Regions from separate parts of the Pseudomonas sp. PB3P13 genome, predicted to be linked through region 1. Evidence: predicted binding sites of a transcription regulator. Region 1 holds the regulator's gene; each other region holds the start of a gene.
What was found. The regulator FliA, encoded in region 1, starts transcription of late flagellar genes. The targets are predictions, from matches to a motif close to CTAAAGTTTNNNNNNNNNNNGCCGNTAA.
Positions count from the first base shown of each region.

Region 2: a site for FliA is predicted at 1,314-1,341, ahead of ACYZT1_RS02425 (methyl-accepting chemotaxis protein). Genes of this name have one in related genera too.
Region 3: a site for FliA is predicted at 1,880-1,907, ahead of flgM (flagellar biosynthesis anti-sigma factor FlgM). Genes of this name have one in related genera too.
Region 4: a site for FliA is predicted at 2,292-2,319, ahead of ACYZT1_RS19870 (flagellar protein MotY). Genes of this name have one in related genera too.

Region 1 is NZ_CM142702.1:1,939,485-1,943,100, reverse strand. Features, by position in the region: gene ACYZT1_RS08800 (chemotaxis protein CheA) at 1-404, opposite strand, end outside; gene ACYZT1_RS08795 (protein phosphatase CheZ) at 452-1,240, opposite strand; gene ACYZT1_RS08790 (chemotaxis response regulator CheY) at 1,263-1,634, opposite strand; gene fliA (RNA polymerase sigma factor FliA) at 1,801-2,541, opposite strand; gene fleN (flagellar synthesis regulator FleN) at 2,538-3,368, opposite strand; gene flhF (flagellar biosynthesis protein FlhF) at 3,485-3,616, opposite strand, start outside.
Region 2 is NZ_CM142702.1:519,126-522,741, reverse strand. Features, by position in the region: gene tatC (twin-arginine translocase subunit TatC) at 1-460, shown strand, start outside; gene ACYZT1_RS02430 (16S rRNA (uracil(1498)-N(3))-methyltransferase) at 457-1,164, shown strand; gene ACYZT1_RS02425 (methyl-accepting chemotaxis protein) at 1,384-3,300, shown strand; gene ACYZT1_RS02420 (ABC-2 family transporter protein) at 3,347-3,616, opposite strand, start outside.
Region 3 is NZ_CM142702.1:1,592,146-1,595,761, forward strand. Features, by position in the region: gene ACYZT1_RS07090 (MFS transporter) at 1-84, shown strand, start outside; gene ACYZT1_RS07095 (flagellar brake protein) at 160-906, opposite strand; gene ACYZT1_RS07100 (flagella synthesis protein FlgN) at 999-1,466, opposite strand; gene flgM (flagellar biosynthesis anti-sigma factor FlgM) at 1,515-1,841, opposite strand; gene flgA (flagellar basal body P-ring formation chaperone FlgA) at 2,011-2,766, opposite strand; gene ACYZT1_RS07115 (chemotaxis protein CheV) at 2,850-3,616, shown strand, end outside.
Region 4 is NZ_CM142702.1:4,316,140-4,319,755, forward strand. Features, by position in the region: gene ACYZT1_RS19865 (argininosuccinate synthase) at 1-1,191, opposite strand, end outside; gene ACYZT1_RS19870 (flagellar protein MotY) at 1,321-2,229, opposite strand; gene pyrC (dihydroorotase) at 2,386-3,432, shown strand; gene rnt (ribonuclease T) at 3,429-3,616, shown strand, end outside.

The sequences.
Region 1 (3,616 bases):
ACCTCATCGGCGCTCTGCGGCTCGGCCAGGCGAGCCAGCGCCGCCAGCAATTCAGGCGTGGCAGCCGTGATCGGGCTGCGCTCGCGGACTTCGGTGAACATGCCGTTCACCGCGTCCAGTGCTTCGAGAACCACGTCCATCAGTTCCGAGTCGACACGACGTTCACCCTTGCGCAGGATGTCGAAGACGTTCTCGGCGATGTGACAGCACTCCACCAGCTCGTTGAGCTGGAGGAAGCCGGCGCCTCCTTTTACAGTGTGAAAACCGCGAAAAATTGCATTGAGCAGATTCGCATCATCCGGTCGGCTTTCCAGCTCGACCAGCTGTTCGGACAGCTGCTCTAGAATCTCGCCGGCCTCAACCAGGAAATCCTGAAGGATCTCTTCATCGGCGCCGAAGCTCATTAAGGGGGGTGCTCCTACAGGTCTAAAAACCTAAAAAACCTAAAATTCTAAAACCCTAGGCTGGATAGCAAATCGTCCACATCGTCCTGACCGGACACAACGTCTTCTCTTTTATCGGCATGGATCTGCGGACCTTCACCCTGAGAGAGATGTTTTTGCGGATCTTTTTCTTTGTGCATGGCTTCACGGTCATGTTCGATGCCCGCAAAGCGGTCCACCTGACTGGCCATCAGCACAAGCTTGAGCAGGTTGCTTTCGACTTCGGTGACCAATTGGGTCACCCGCTTGATCACTTGACCGGTGAGGTCCTGATAGTCCTGAGCGAGCAGGATGTCGTTGAGGTTGCTCGACACCACACGGTTGTCCGCACTGCTGCGTGTCAGGAAATTGTCGACGCGCCGGGCCAGCTCGCGGAACTCTTCAGCCCCGACTTCGCGACGCATGAACCGTCCCCAATCCGCGCTCAGCGCCTGCGCTTCATCGCTCAGACCATTGACCAGCGGCGTGGCGTTTTCCACCAGGTCCATGGTGCGGTTGGCCGCAGCCTCGGTCAGCTTGACCACATAACTCAAACGCTCGGTGGCGTCTGTTATCTGGGACACTTCCTCGGCCTGGGGCATGTGCGGGTCAATCTGGAAATTGACAATCGCGCTGTGCAGCTCGCGAGTGAGTTTGCCCACTTCCTGATACAGGCCGCGGTCACGGGTCTGATTGAGCTCATGGATCAATTGCACCGCGTCGCCGAACTTGCCTTTTTCAAGGCTTTCGACCAATTCGACCGCGTGTTTTTTCAGGGTCGATTCGAAATCGCCCTGTGAAGATTCGTTGTTGTCCATAGCTCCCCCGTGGCGCCGTTTCTCAACCGATGCGTTCGAAAATCTTCTCGATCTTGTCTTTCAACGCCTGGGCCGTGAAGGGCTTGACCACATAGCCGTTGACGCCGGCCTGGGCCGCTTCGATGATCTGCTCGCGCTTGGCTTCAGCGGTGACCATCAGCACCGGCAGGTGCTTGAGCTTTTCATCGGCGCGCACGTGGCGCAGCAGGTCGATACCGGTCATGCCAGGCATGTTCCAGTCCGTTACCAGAAAGTCGATGCTGCCGCTGTTGAGAACCGGAATGGCGGTGGTGCCATCGTCAGCCTCGACCGTGTTGGTGAACCCAAGGTCACGCAACAGGTTTTTTATGATCCGCCGCATCGTTGAGAAGTCATCAACGATGAGGATTTTCATGTTCTTGTCCAATTCGACCTCCAAGCAGTCTTAAACACGCCCAGCACCTGGACGCGCCACTTCAATCAATCCGGCAAACACTCGATGACTGTCTGGAGCACAGCAGATCGCGACCGGCGCGGTTCAACACCACACCAGCCACGTTCGCAGTGTCCCCACACTGCCTTCAGCGCGCTCGCCACTCCCCCAAACGCCCCCGCAAACGGGCCGCGCACTGGCTGTGTAACTGGCTGACCCGGGATTCGCTGACCCCCAGGACCTCGCCGATTTCCTTGAGATTCAGCTCTTCGTCGTAGTACAGCGCCAATACCAGCCGCTCCCGCTCCGGCAGATTGGCAATCGCGTCCGCCAATGCCGCCTGGAAGCGTTCATCTTCCAGATCGCGGGACGGCTCCATGTGTGCACTCGCGCCGTCCTCGTGCAGCCCCTCGTGTTCGCCGTCCTGCAACAGATCGTCGAAACTGAATAAACGGCTACCCAAGGTGTCGTTCAAAATCCCGTAGTAGTCGTCGAGACTCAATTGGAGTTCGGCCGCAACTTCATGATCTTTAGCGTCACGGCCGGTTTTAGCTTCAATCGAGCGAATTGCGTCGCTGACCATGCGCGTATTGCGGTGAACCGAACGGGGTGCCCAGTCGCCCTTGCGCACTTCATCGAGCATCGCGCCGCGGATTCGAATGCCCGCGTACGTTTCGAAACTCGCGCCTTTGCTGGCGTCGTATTTGGTGGAAACTTCAAGCAGGCCGATCATGCCCGCCTGGATCAGATCTTCAACCTGAACACTGGCCGGCAAACGCGCGAGCAAGTGGTAGGCAATGCGCTTGACCAGTGGCGCGTAACGCTCGATCAATTCGTACTGCGCGTCACGTGCCGACTTCTTGTAAAGGTTGTAACCGGTAGCTGTCATAGCACGGGTCCTGCGGTCTGTTGCACGAGGCGCTCGACGAAAAACTCCAGATGCCCACGCGGGTTGGCGGGCAACGGCCAGGTATCGACCTTTTGTGCGATGGCCTTGAACGCCAGGGAGCACTTGGAACGCGGGAAGGCTTCATAGACGGCGCGCTGTTTCTGCACCGCTTTGCGCACGCTTTCGTCGTAGGGCACCGCACCGACGTACTGCAAGGCAACGTCGAGGAAGCGGTCCGTGACTTTGGTCAGCTTGGCGAACAGATTGCGACCCTCCTGCGGGCTCTGGGCCATGTTGGCCAGGACGCGGAAGCGGTTCATGCCGTAATCGCGATTCAGCAGTTTGATCAGCGCGTAGGCGTCCGTGATCGAAGTCGGCTCGTCGCACACCACCAGCAGCACTTCCTGCGCAGCGCGAACGAAACTGACTACCGAGTCACCGATACCCGCAGCGGTGTCGATGACCAGCACATCGAGGTTGTCGCCGATATCACTGAACGCCTGGATCAGGCCGGCATGTTGCGCCGGGCTCAGATGAACCATGCTCTGGGTGCCGGACGCGGCCGGAACGATGCGAATGCCGCCGGGCCCTTGCAACAATACGTCGCGCAGCTCACAGCGGCCTTCGATCACGTCGGCCAGCGTACGCTTGGGTGTCAGTCCCAACAGAACGTCGACGTTCGCCAGCCCCAGATCGGCGTCCAGCAGCATGACGCGTCGGCCAAGTTCAGCTAGAGCCAGGGACAAGTTCACTGACACGTTAGTCTTGCCGACGCCACCTTTGCCGCCGGTCACCGCGATCACCTGTACGGGATGCATGCTGCCCATTTTATTTCTTTACCTTGTCTTGCATAGACGGAGGCCACATTACTGGCTGCGCGTTCACAAACGGAACAATGCATGGCAGACCATCGATGTAGGTACGAAAACTGTTCATTATCACCTCAGCCAACCCGCTTGGTCGGACTGTGGTAGAGGTCAGCGAACATGTCAGCCATGGCTTCTTCGCTGGGTTCTTCCTGCATTTGCACGCTGACGGCGCGACTGACCAGTTGATGACGGCGCGGCAGATGCAA
Region 2 (3,616 bases), 1.4 Mb from region 1:
GCCGCTGCTGGTGTCCAGCATTCTGCTGTTCTACACCGGCATGGCGTTCGCCTATTTCCTCGTGTTCCCGTTGATCTTCCAGTTCTTCGCCGCCGCCACTCCGGCCGGCGTGGAAATGATGACCGACATCGCCAGCTACCTCGATTTCGTCATGACGCTGTTCTTCGCGTTCGGTGTGGCCTTTGAAATTCCGGTGGCCGTGGTCTTGCTGGTATGGATTGGCGTGGTCAACGTTGCCTATCTGAAGAAGATCCGTCCGTATGTGATCATCGGCTGCTTTGTGGTCGGCATGATCCTGACGCCGCCGGACATTTTCTCGCAGACGCTGCTGGCGGTGCCGATGTGGCTGCTGTTCGAAATCGGCATTCTGTTCGGCAGTCTGATCAGCAAGCGCGGTGACCATCCTGACGATCAGCCGGTTGACGATCACAACGACCAGCCACCAGCGACTCAAGCGTGAACCTGCTGCTGCTCGAAGACGCCGATTTCATTGCGGCCGACCGGGTGATCCTGCGTGATCGTCGTCTGACCCACATGCAGGACGTCCATCGCTGCGAAGTAGGTGACAGCATGCGGGTCGGACGCATCGGCGGCATGATGGGCTCGGCCGAAGTGCTGCGCCTGGCCGCCGATGAAGCCGAACTGCGCGTCACGCTTGATCAATCGCCTCCGGCCAAGCTGCCATTGACGTTGATCCTGGCCCTGCCACGCCCGAAAATGTTGCGCAGAGTGTTTCAGACCGTGGCCGCCATGGGCGTGCCGCGCATCGTGCTGGTGAACAGCTATCGCGTCGAGAAGAGCTTTTGGCAGACGCCGTTTCTCGAGCCCGAGGCCGTTCGCGAGCAGCTGATACTGGGTCTGGAACAGGCGCGCGACAGCGTCCTGCCGGAAATCGTCATCGAGAAGCGTTTCAAGCCATTTGTTGAGGATCGTCTGCCGGGGATTGCCGAAGGCACGCTCGGGCTGGTCGGCCATCCCGGCAATTACCCGCCCTGCCCGCGCGGCCTGGACGAGCCCGTCACCCTGGCCATCGGCCCGGAAGGTGGCTGGATTCCTTACGAGATCGACCTGCTGGCCAGGTCCGGTCTGCAACCGGTGCAATTGGGCGAGCGCATCCTGCGCGTCGAGACCGCCGTGACTGCACTGCTCGCCCGCCTGTTCTGACCCGACCTTGATATAGACCCAAAGCCCTGTGGGAGCGAGCTTGCTCGCGATAGCGGACTGCCAGATAACTCAGTTGCTGACTGGCCCGGCGCTATCGCGAGCAAGCTCGCTCCCACAGGTTTCGGTATTGCCCACCCATTGGGGGGTGTCTACAGATTGCCCTCCGCCGGCCGATACAGCCTCCATAAACACCAACTTGTGGTCTGTGGGAGTTGCAGCATGTACGGATGGCTAGCCGAGAAACTGGGAAACGTCAGCGTTAATCGCAAACTGGGTATCGGCTTCGGTCTGGTGCTGCTTCTGACGTTATTGATCACCTTCACCGGCTGGACCGGTCTGAGCGAGGTGATGAAGCGCGGGGACAAGTTGGGTTTTATTTCCAGCCTCAATGACCTCAGCAAAGAACTGCGCATTGCCCGTCAGGCTTACGAGATGCATCGTGGCGAACAAGGCCCGGAGGCCGTCAACGAGCTGCTGGGCAAACTCGACAGCGGACTGAAGACCGCGCGCACGCTCATCGAGCAACCGTCCGACGTCGCGTTGATCGACCAGCAACTGGCTGCCGTCGCCGAATACAAACGTGCATTCGGCACGATGATCCAGGCCAGCGCACAGCGCGAAGACGCCCGCAGCAAACTCGGGGCGAACGCCGATAATGCGGTGACCAAAGTCGCCAATGTCGAGCAGTCCATGCTGCAAGGCGACAGCATTGCGCAGTTCAATAGCGTGGTCGATCTGAGCAAGCAGCTGCAGCAAGCGCGCTATCAAGTGCGCGGCTACACCTATAGCGCCAGGGCCGATGCTGAACAACCGGCACTGGACGCTATCGACGCTGCGCTGAAAACCCTCGGCAGCCTGACCACCAGTCTTCCCGAGCAGTACGCTGCCAACCTGCAACAGGCCGGCGAATCGTTGAAGACCTATCGCGCCGCCGTCAGCCAGTTCCGCGACTCACAAACAGCCAATGCTGTCGCCCTCAAAAGCATGAGCGCGCAAGGCGATATTCTGATTGATGCCAGCATGAAACTCACGGTTTCACAGACCGTCGTCCGGGATACCGACGCGGCCCGCGCCAAAAACATGTTGTGGTTGGCCACTGCCCTGGCGCTGGTGATCAGTCTGTTCGCGGCATGGTTCATCACTCGCCAGATCGTCACGCCGCTGAACGAAACGCTCAAGGTCGCCGAGCGTATCGCGGCCGGCGATTTGACGCACAACCTGACCTCCCAACGCCGTGATGAACTCGGCCAATTGCAGCGCGCAATCCAGAGCATGACGGAAGGCCTGCGCGTGCTGATCAGCGGTATCGGCGAGGGCGTCACCCAGATCGCCAGCGCTGCCGAAGAGTTGTCGGCCGTCACCGAGCAGACCAGCGCCGGGGTCAATAGCCAGAAGATCGAGACCGATCAGGTGGCGACCGCCATGAACGAAATGACCGCCACCGTGCAGGAAGTCGCACGCAACGCCGAAGAAGCTTCCGAAGCTGCCGTGGCTGCCGACCAGCAAGCCCGCGAGGGTGACAAAGTGGTCGGCGAGGCCATTGCGCAGATCGAGCGCCTGGCGCTCGAAGTCGGCAACTCAACCGAAGCCATGGGGCATCTCAAGCGCGAGAGCGACAAGATTGGCAGCGTGCTCGACGTGATCAAATCCGTCGCCCAGCAAACCAACCTGCTGGCGCTCAACGCTGCCATCGAAGCGGCCCGAGCCGGTGAGGCCGGGCGCGGTTTTGCGGTGGTCGCCGACGAAGTCCGCAGCCTCGCCCAGCGCACGCAGAAATCCACGGAAGAAATCGAAGAACTCATCATTGGCCTGCAAACCGGCACGCAGCAAGTGGCGACCATCATGGACAACAGCCGCAGCCTCACCGACAGCAGCGTGGAGCTGACCCGTCGTGCCGGCGGCTCACTGGAAAGCATTACCCGCACCGTGTCGGCCATTCAGTCGATGAACCAGCAGATCGCCGCGGCAGCGGAGCAGCAAAGTGCGGTGGCTGAGGAGATCAACCGTAGCGTGTTGAACGTGCGCGACGTCTCGGAGCAGACCTCTGCAGCGAGCGAAGAGACAGCGGCCTCCAGCGTTGAGCTGGCGCGGTTGGGGACGCATCTTCAGATGTTGGTGGGCAAGTTCAGGATCTGACCTGCACAGGACCGCAGATGGGGACCCTCTGCGGTCCCCGGCAGGGTCAACCTCCGACGCTGTCGAACCGATTAAACAAGCGATAAACAACGTTCAGCACCAAGCCAGATGTGACAACTACCGCACACAAAAATATTGAAACGAACGCAGTGAGACCGTTATATAAGGCGTCCAGGGCCACGGACGCGAACACAATCATCGGCAGCGCCGCGACTAAAAAATACAAAAGCGCTTTCGAATAAAAATTCTCGGGCAGTAACGCAAATGTGAATACCGAGGCGTGGATATAGTCAACAGGCAATTCACGCTGGGTGAT
Region 3 (3,616 bases), 350 kb from region 1:
GCGGAACCTTCACCGCAGACGCAAACGCAGCCCGACGACCCGGAGGCGGGCCGCGAGCAGAGTTTTACCGAGGCCAGGCCTTAACGATCACCCAAAAAGCGGACATGAGAAAACGGGCAGTCACCGCAAGGGACTGCCCGTTTTTCATGGGGCGGCGTATCAGAAATCGTCTTTGTCGAAGCGCCGTGCTTCACGCTGCAACTGGTAGACGAAACGCTCGACCTGACGCTGCACCAGGCCGCTCATGTTATGAAAACGGACGCCGGCGAAGGTGGTGGAGATTTTTTCTTCGAAGTGCAGGTAACGCAATTCGACCGGAGCAGTCATCTTGCCAAACGGCAAATCGACGGCGAAGCGGTCATACACCTGGCCAAGTTGCAGGCTGCCAGTAATGTCGCCTTCGAAGCGCAATTTGCAACCGGTAGCGGAAATGTCCAGCAGCTTGCCGCTGATCGGTTTCCTGAGCTTTTCACCGTCCAGATCGACGCTCACCAATTGCGCGAGTTTCAATGCTGCGCGAAACGCATTGCGACGTTGGTGGTAAACCACTTCGTCCGGCAGGGGCCCACGGTAGCAGCGGCTGTCGCCCGACTCATCGAGGGTCAATGGACCGTTACTGTCCCAGGCGATGCGCACACCGTCGTGAAAACCTTCGACCTTGAACGGTTCGCCGGCCAGCAGAAAGCGTTCGCCATCACGCGGGATCATTTCGTCGAATGCGATGGTGGCGCTGTCCCGGTCAACATCGACCAGGTAGCTTTGGAAACGCTGAGTGCGCTCAAGAAACGTGATGATCAGTGGATCATGACTGTCTTGCAGCTGGCGCAGGTTGCCGGAGATTTCCAACGGTGTGCTAAGTACCTTGGGCGGCTGCGGCGCATCTTCCGCATTGAGGGCATTGGACACGGTTCATCAATCTCCAGACAAAATATGACTACGGCTGGCCAGTATATTGCCAGCATGTTGCGCGTCTTGGTAGGGCGAGGTCAGTAACAGGGTCAAGCCTGACTGAGCGGCCGAGGCTTCGCCAGCTTGGCGGTTGATCCGCGGGCATCATAAAGTGCTGGCGGTTCACCGCCGGTAAGGATTTTCAGCTGATTGGCGGTCGCCGCCTGCTGGACCAGAATCGACTGGCCATTGTTGCCGTTTGCGGCCTGACATTGAGCCAGAAGATCGGTCAGCACGTCGCTTTGCGCCAAGAGCTGATCGCCGATGCTCGACTGACTGGCGAGTTGCTCCAGACCACTGCGGTTGGTCGGCAGGTTCAGGCTGGCGAGGATTTCACTGCGCTTGCGGCCATGCTGTTCAAGCAGAATGATCAATGCCTGCTTCTGCGCCAGAATCTCTTCGAGCAGCGGCATGTCGCGACCGTGCAAAGCGAGAGATTCGGTTTGCAGCAATTCCAGCAAGTGTTGCGCTGTAGCAAAGTCGTCGGTGATCAGTTGCAGTAAATTAGTGTCGTGCATGGCTGGCCTTGGGTTTTAAGCGTCCAAAAGCCTGGCGCAGGCGATGGCCTAGCGCTGGGCTTCGAAGTTGAGCAGTTTGCTGGCTACACGGTTGCTGTCGACTTTATAGCTGCCATCAGCAATCGCGGCTTTCAACTCGGCCACGCGGGCTTTGTCTACGGCGGGCTGATCGCGCAGCTTGTCAGTGACCTTCTGCAACTGTTGAGCCTCATTGCTGAGGTGTACCGATTCCCCGCTCTTGGTGGCACTGGCCTGTTCGGCCGGGGTAGTCAGCGGCGCGGATTTGCCGGCTTCGGCAACGTCCTTGGTGGCGCTGGTACGTGTGGTGCCCGCAAGTGACGAGGAGCTGTTTAAACGGCTGAAATCAATGACCATGATTGGAAAAACCTCTGAGTATTTGGACGCTTGCCATGTTTTCGGCTCTCCCTTTGAAAACTTTAGGCTCATTTTTCAAGAAATGAGCCCGCACGCGCCTGCATTTCTCTGCATAGGCACAGTTTAGGGAACAGCCTCGGGCAACGCCACTTTTCACCGGCAGAGAATCCTACATGGACACTTCCACTTGGCCAGGCGCGGTGACTTGCGCCTTGATGACTCGCTTCGAGTTGAGGTTTTTTACGCGAATCTGCTCGCTCATGCCACCGTTGGCCATTGCCTCGCCGGGCATGCGCACGCTCAGTGTGCCGCTGCGGGCAGTAATAACCACCTGATCACCCTTGCGAATGACTTCCGCCTGCTCCAGGTGCACCAGCGTAATCACCTGATCGGCGACCATTGGTCGGGTCAATCTCTGTCCGATCGCCTGGTCCAGCGTGGTCAGATAGCCTTGGCTGATCAGGCTGATATCCCGCTCCCGCAGACCTACATCTTCAGGCTGGACGATGTCGGCGCGCCTTAACGGACGAGTGGTCGTCACAATGTCGCGAAACAGCCGGACTTGAGCAGGTACGAACACCGTCCAGGGTGACGAGCCTTCGCAGCGAACCTTGACAGTTACCCGTCCCAGCGGCTTGGCCGGACTTTCCAAAGACGCTGTCAATTCCTTGTCGCACATGGGCATGCGCAGCCTTGGATCGAGCTGGTTGACCTGGATCTCGTAGCGGCCCTGCGTTTGACTGGTTGCCAGATAGTCCTCTACGGTGAATTCAAGAAAGCCTTGGGTCACGCCGATAAGCATATCAGGCAAGGTGACCGGGTCAGCAAGGGCAGGGCTGCCAGCGTTGAACAGGCAAACGGCCGACATCGCACAGAGCAGTCTGCGCAACGTTGAGCGTCGGGAAAATGTCGGTTCTGGGTTCATACGGGTTAAAAAGCAAGCGCCGTGCCGTTTAGTGATGAATGTGCGTCGCAACACACTTAGAGCGTTGGTGTAGGAGTCTGGGCATGGCTGGTGTAATGGATTCGGTAAACCAGCGCACGCAACTGGTAGGGCAGAATCGCCTGGAGCTGTTGTTGTTTCGTCTGGACGGGCAGCAGCTGTACGGGATCAACGTGTTCAAGGTTCGTGAGGTGCTGCAATGCCCCAAGCTGACCCTGATGCCCAAGTCCAGTCCTGTCGTGTGCGGTGTGGCCAGTATTCGGGGGGCGACCATTCCGATCCTTGATCTGGCGATGGCGACCGGTGCGGGCGCGCTGAAAGATCAAAGCAATCCGTTCGTGATCATCACGGAATACAACACCAAGACGCAGGGTTTCCTGGTGCGGTCGGTGGAACGTATCGTCAACATGAACTGGGAAGAGATCCATCCGCCGCCCAAGGGCACCGGACGCGATCACTACCTGACGGCTGTGACCCGGGTCGACAATCAGTTGGTCGAAATCATCGACGTCGAGAAGGTGCTGGCTGAAGTCGCGCCAACACCGGAAGCGATTTCGGTGGGCGTGGTGGATGTTGAAACCCAGCACAAGGCGTTGTCGCTGCGGGTATTGACGGTCGATGACTCATCGGTGGCACGAAAGCAGGTCACGCGTTGTCTGCAAACAGTCGGCGTCGAAGTGGTGGCGTTGAACGACGGTCGGCAAGCGCTGGACTACCTGCGCAAACTGGTCGACGAGGGCAAGAAGCCGGAAGAAGAGTTCCTGATGATGATTTCCGACATCGAGATGCCGGAGATGGACGGGTACACCCTCACGGCTGAAATCCGCAGCGA
Region 4 (3,616 bases), 2.4 Mb from region 1:
AGCAATACGCATGCGCAGGGCGTTGAGCTTGATGAAGCCAGCGGCATCTGCCTGGTTGTAAGCACCACCGTCTTCTTCAAAGGTCGCGATGTTGGCGTCGAACAGTGATTCGTCGGACTTGCGCCCAGTGACGATCACGTTGCCCTTGTACAGTTTCAGGCGCACGACGCCATTCACGTGTGCCTGGGAAGCATCAATCATCTGTTGCAACATCAGACGCTCAGGACTCCACCAGTAACCGGTGTAGATCAGGCTGGCGTATTTGGGCATCAGCTCGTCTTTGAGGTGAGCCACTTCGCGGTCCAGTGTGATCGATTCGATCGCACGGTGAGCGCGCAGCATGATGGTGCCGCCCGGGGTTTCGTAGCATCCACGGGACTTCATGCCCACGTAACGGTTTTCAACGATGTCGAGACGGCCGATACCGTGTTCACCACCGATACGGTTCAGGGTCGCCAGCACGGTAGCCGGGGTCATTTCGACGCCGTCCAGTGCGACGATGTCGCCGTTGCGGTAGGTCAGCTCCAGATACTGCGCCTGGTCGGGAGCCTTCTCCGGGGAGACGGTCCACTTCCACATGTCTTCTTCGTGCTCTGTCCACGTATCTTCCAGCACGCCGCCTTCATAGGAGATGTGCAGCAAGTTCGCGTCCATCGAATACGGCGATTTTTTCTTGCCATGACGCTCGATCGGGATCGCGTGCTTTTCAGCGTAATCCATCAGCTTTTCACGGGAGAGCAGGTCCCATTCACGCCAAGGGGCGATGACTTTTACACCCGGCTTCAGGGCGTAAGCGCCAAGCTCGAAACGAACCTGGTCGTTACCCTTGCCGGTCGCACCATGGGAAATAGCGTCAGCGCCGGTTTCGTTGGCGATTTCAATCAGGCGTTTGGCAATCAACGGACGAGCGATGGAAGTACCCAGCAGGTACTCGCCTTCATAGACGGTGTTGGCGCGGAACATCGGGAAAACGAAATCGCGCACGAATTCTTCGCGCAAGTCGTCGATGTAGATTTCTTTGACGCCCATGGCCTGAGCCTTGGCGCGGGCCGGTTCGACCTCTTCGCCCTGCCCGAGATCAGCGGTGAACGTCACCACTTCACAGTTATAAGTATCCTGCAGCCACTTGAGGATCACCGAAGTGTCCAGGCCGCCGGAATACGCCAGAACGACCTTGTTTACGTCCGCCATGCCATCACTCCACGGGGTTCTACGGAAAGCCGTCAAGTCTACCGGTCATGCGCAATAATTTACAGAGGCGCGACAGCTTATGACGACGAAGCGACAGAATGTGTCAATCGCGCGACGATGACCGGTCGGTCAGGACGTCTTAGCCGTGTTCGCCGATGCAGTGGTTTGCGGCGCCGCGGGTTCGGCAGGAGCAACCCGCGCCAGGTGCACATTGACCCGTCGGTTTTTCGCACGGTTGGCCGAACTGGTGTTAGGCACCAGCGGATATCGCTCGCCGTGAAAACGTACGGTGATCTGCGATTCCTGAATGCCGTTGGCCTTGAAAAAGTCCACCACCGCCAGGGCTCGGCGACGCGACAAATCGCGATTGGTCAGACGATTGCCGCTGTTGTCGGAGTGACCGTCAAGCTCGATGTGGTTGACCGTCGGATCGGCCTTCATGAACTCCAGCATCACTTGCAGTTGCGCCTTGGCCTGCGCGTCGAGGTCTATGCCTTCGCCTGGAAAACCGATCTGCGATTGTTTGACCTGCTCGAAGTTCTTCGGCAGCAATTTCGCCACGCAGCTCTGGTAATCGTTGAACGCCTTGTTGAACTTGACCGGTAACAGGCGCACTTCCGACACCCGGCCGTCACCCGACGCGCGCCGGATGACCGGGCTGCGTCCATCCATCAAGCCACTGATCAACCGACCCGCCTGCACCTGTGAAGTGTTAAACAGTACGTTGCCGCTGCCAATGTTCACCGAACCGAGATTGATGTCGCCGCGTCCCGGTTGCCACGGTGCCGCTGCCGCCAGCAAGGTTGCCGAGCCGCCTCCGAGCATCGCGTTGTAGGCCTTCAAACGAAACGTCGCCTGCTCGCCGGCACGGCGCACGAACTCCCCCGAACCGAAATCAGTGATCGGTTGCGTGAGGCGGCATTCGAACTTGTCCCCTTCGACCGTCCACTCGATGCTCTCCAGACGCGTCTGGAAAGTGAGCGCCATTGCGGGAAGGCTGGCAAACACACTGAGCAAGGCTAAATAACGCTGGCGCACGGGAGGCTCCACTGGCTTCTACAACAAAAAGACCGATACAGATGTTTACGGCATACCTGTGGATATCGGAAGCTTCCTGCAAAACTTGATAGCGAGTGCCTGGAAGAGTCTTTTCCGGTAGCATTCCCCTCAGTTTGACCCGCCTGGAATCCCCTCATGTCCGACCGCCTGACCCTGCTGCGTCCCGACGACTGGCACATTCATCTTCGCGATGGTGCCGTGTTGACCAATACCGTTGCGGATGTTGCGCGTACCTTTGGTCGCGCCATCATCATGCCCAACCTGGTCCCTCCGGTGCGTAACGCCGCTGAAGCCGACGGCTATCGCCAGCGTATTCTCGCTGCTCGACCGGCTGGCAGCCGTTTCGAACCGTTAATGGTCCTGTATCTCACCGACCGTACCCAGCCTGAAGAAATTCGCGAAGCCAAGGCGAGCGGTTTCGTATACGCCGCCAAGCTGTACCCGGCCGGCGCGACGACCAACTCTGATTCTGGCGTTACCAGCATCGACAAGATCTTCCCTGCCCTTGAGGCCATGACCGAAGTCGGAATGCCGCTGTTGATCCACGGTGAAGTCACCCGTGGCGATGTCGATGTGTTTGATCGCGAAAAGATTTTCATCGACGAGCACATGCGTGGTGTGGTCGAGCATTTCCCGACGCTCAAAGTGGTGTTCGAACACATCACCACCGCAGACGCCGTACAGTTCGTCAATGAGGCCTCGGCCAACGTCGGCGCGACCATCACCGCGCATCACTTGCTGTACAACCGCAATCATATGCTGGTGGGCGGGATTCGGCCGCACTTCTATTGCCTGCCGATTCTCAAGCGCAACACTCATCAGGAAGCATTGCTTGATGCCGCAACCAGCGGCAGCGAGAAGTTTTTCCTCGGTACCGACTCGGCGCCTCATGCCCAGCACGCCAAAGAAGCTGCATGCGGTTGTGCCGGTTGCTACACCGCCTATGCGGCGATCGAGATGTACGCCGAAGCGTTTGAGCAACGTAACGCGCTGGACAAGCTCGAAGCCTTTGCCAGCCTCAACGGCCCGCGCTTCTACGGTTTGCCGGTGAACACCGATCGCATCACCCTGGTCCGTGAAGAGTGGACCGCCCCAACCAGCCTGCCATTTGGCGAGCTGACCGTAATCCCGCTGCGCGCCGGTGAAAAACTGCGCTGGCGCCTGCTGGAGGAACACGCGTGAGTGAAGACCATTTCGACGACGAACAGGAAGGGCAAAGCGGCGGAGGTGGTTCACGCCACCCGATGGCCGAGCGCTTCCGTGGGTACCTGCCAGTCGTTGTCGACGTTGAAACCGGAGGTTTCAACTCTGCCACTGACGCGCTTCTGGAAATCGCCGCGACTACGATCGGGATGGACGAACAAGG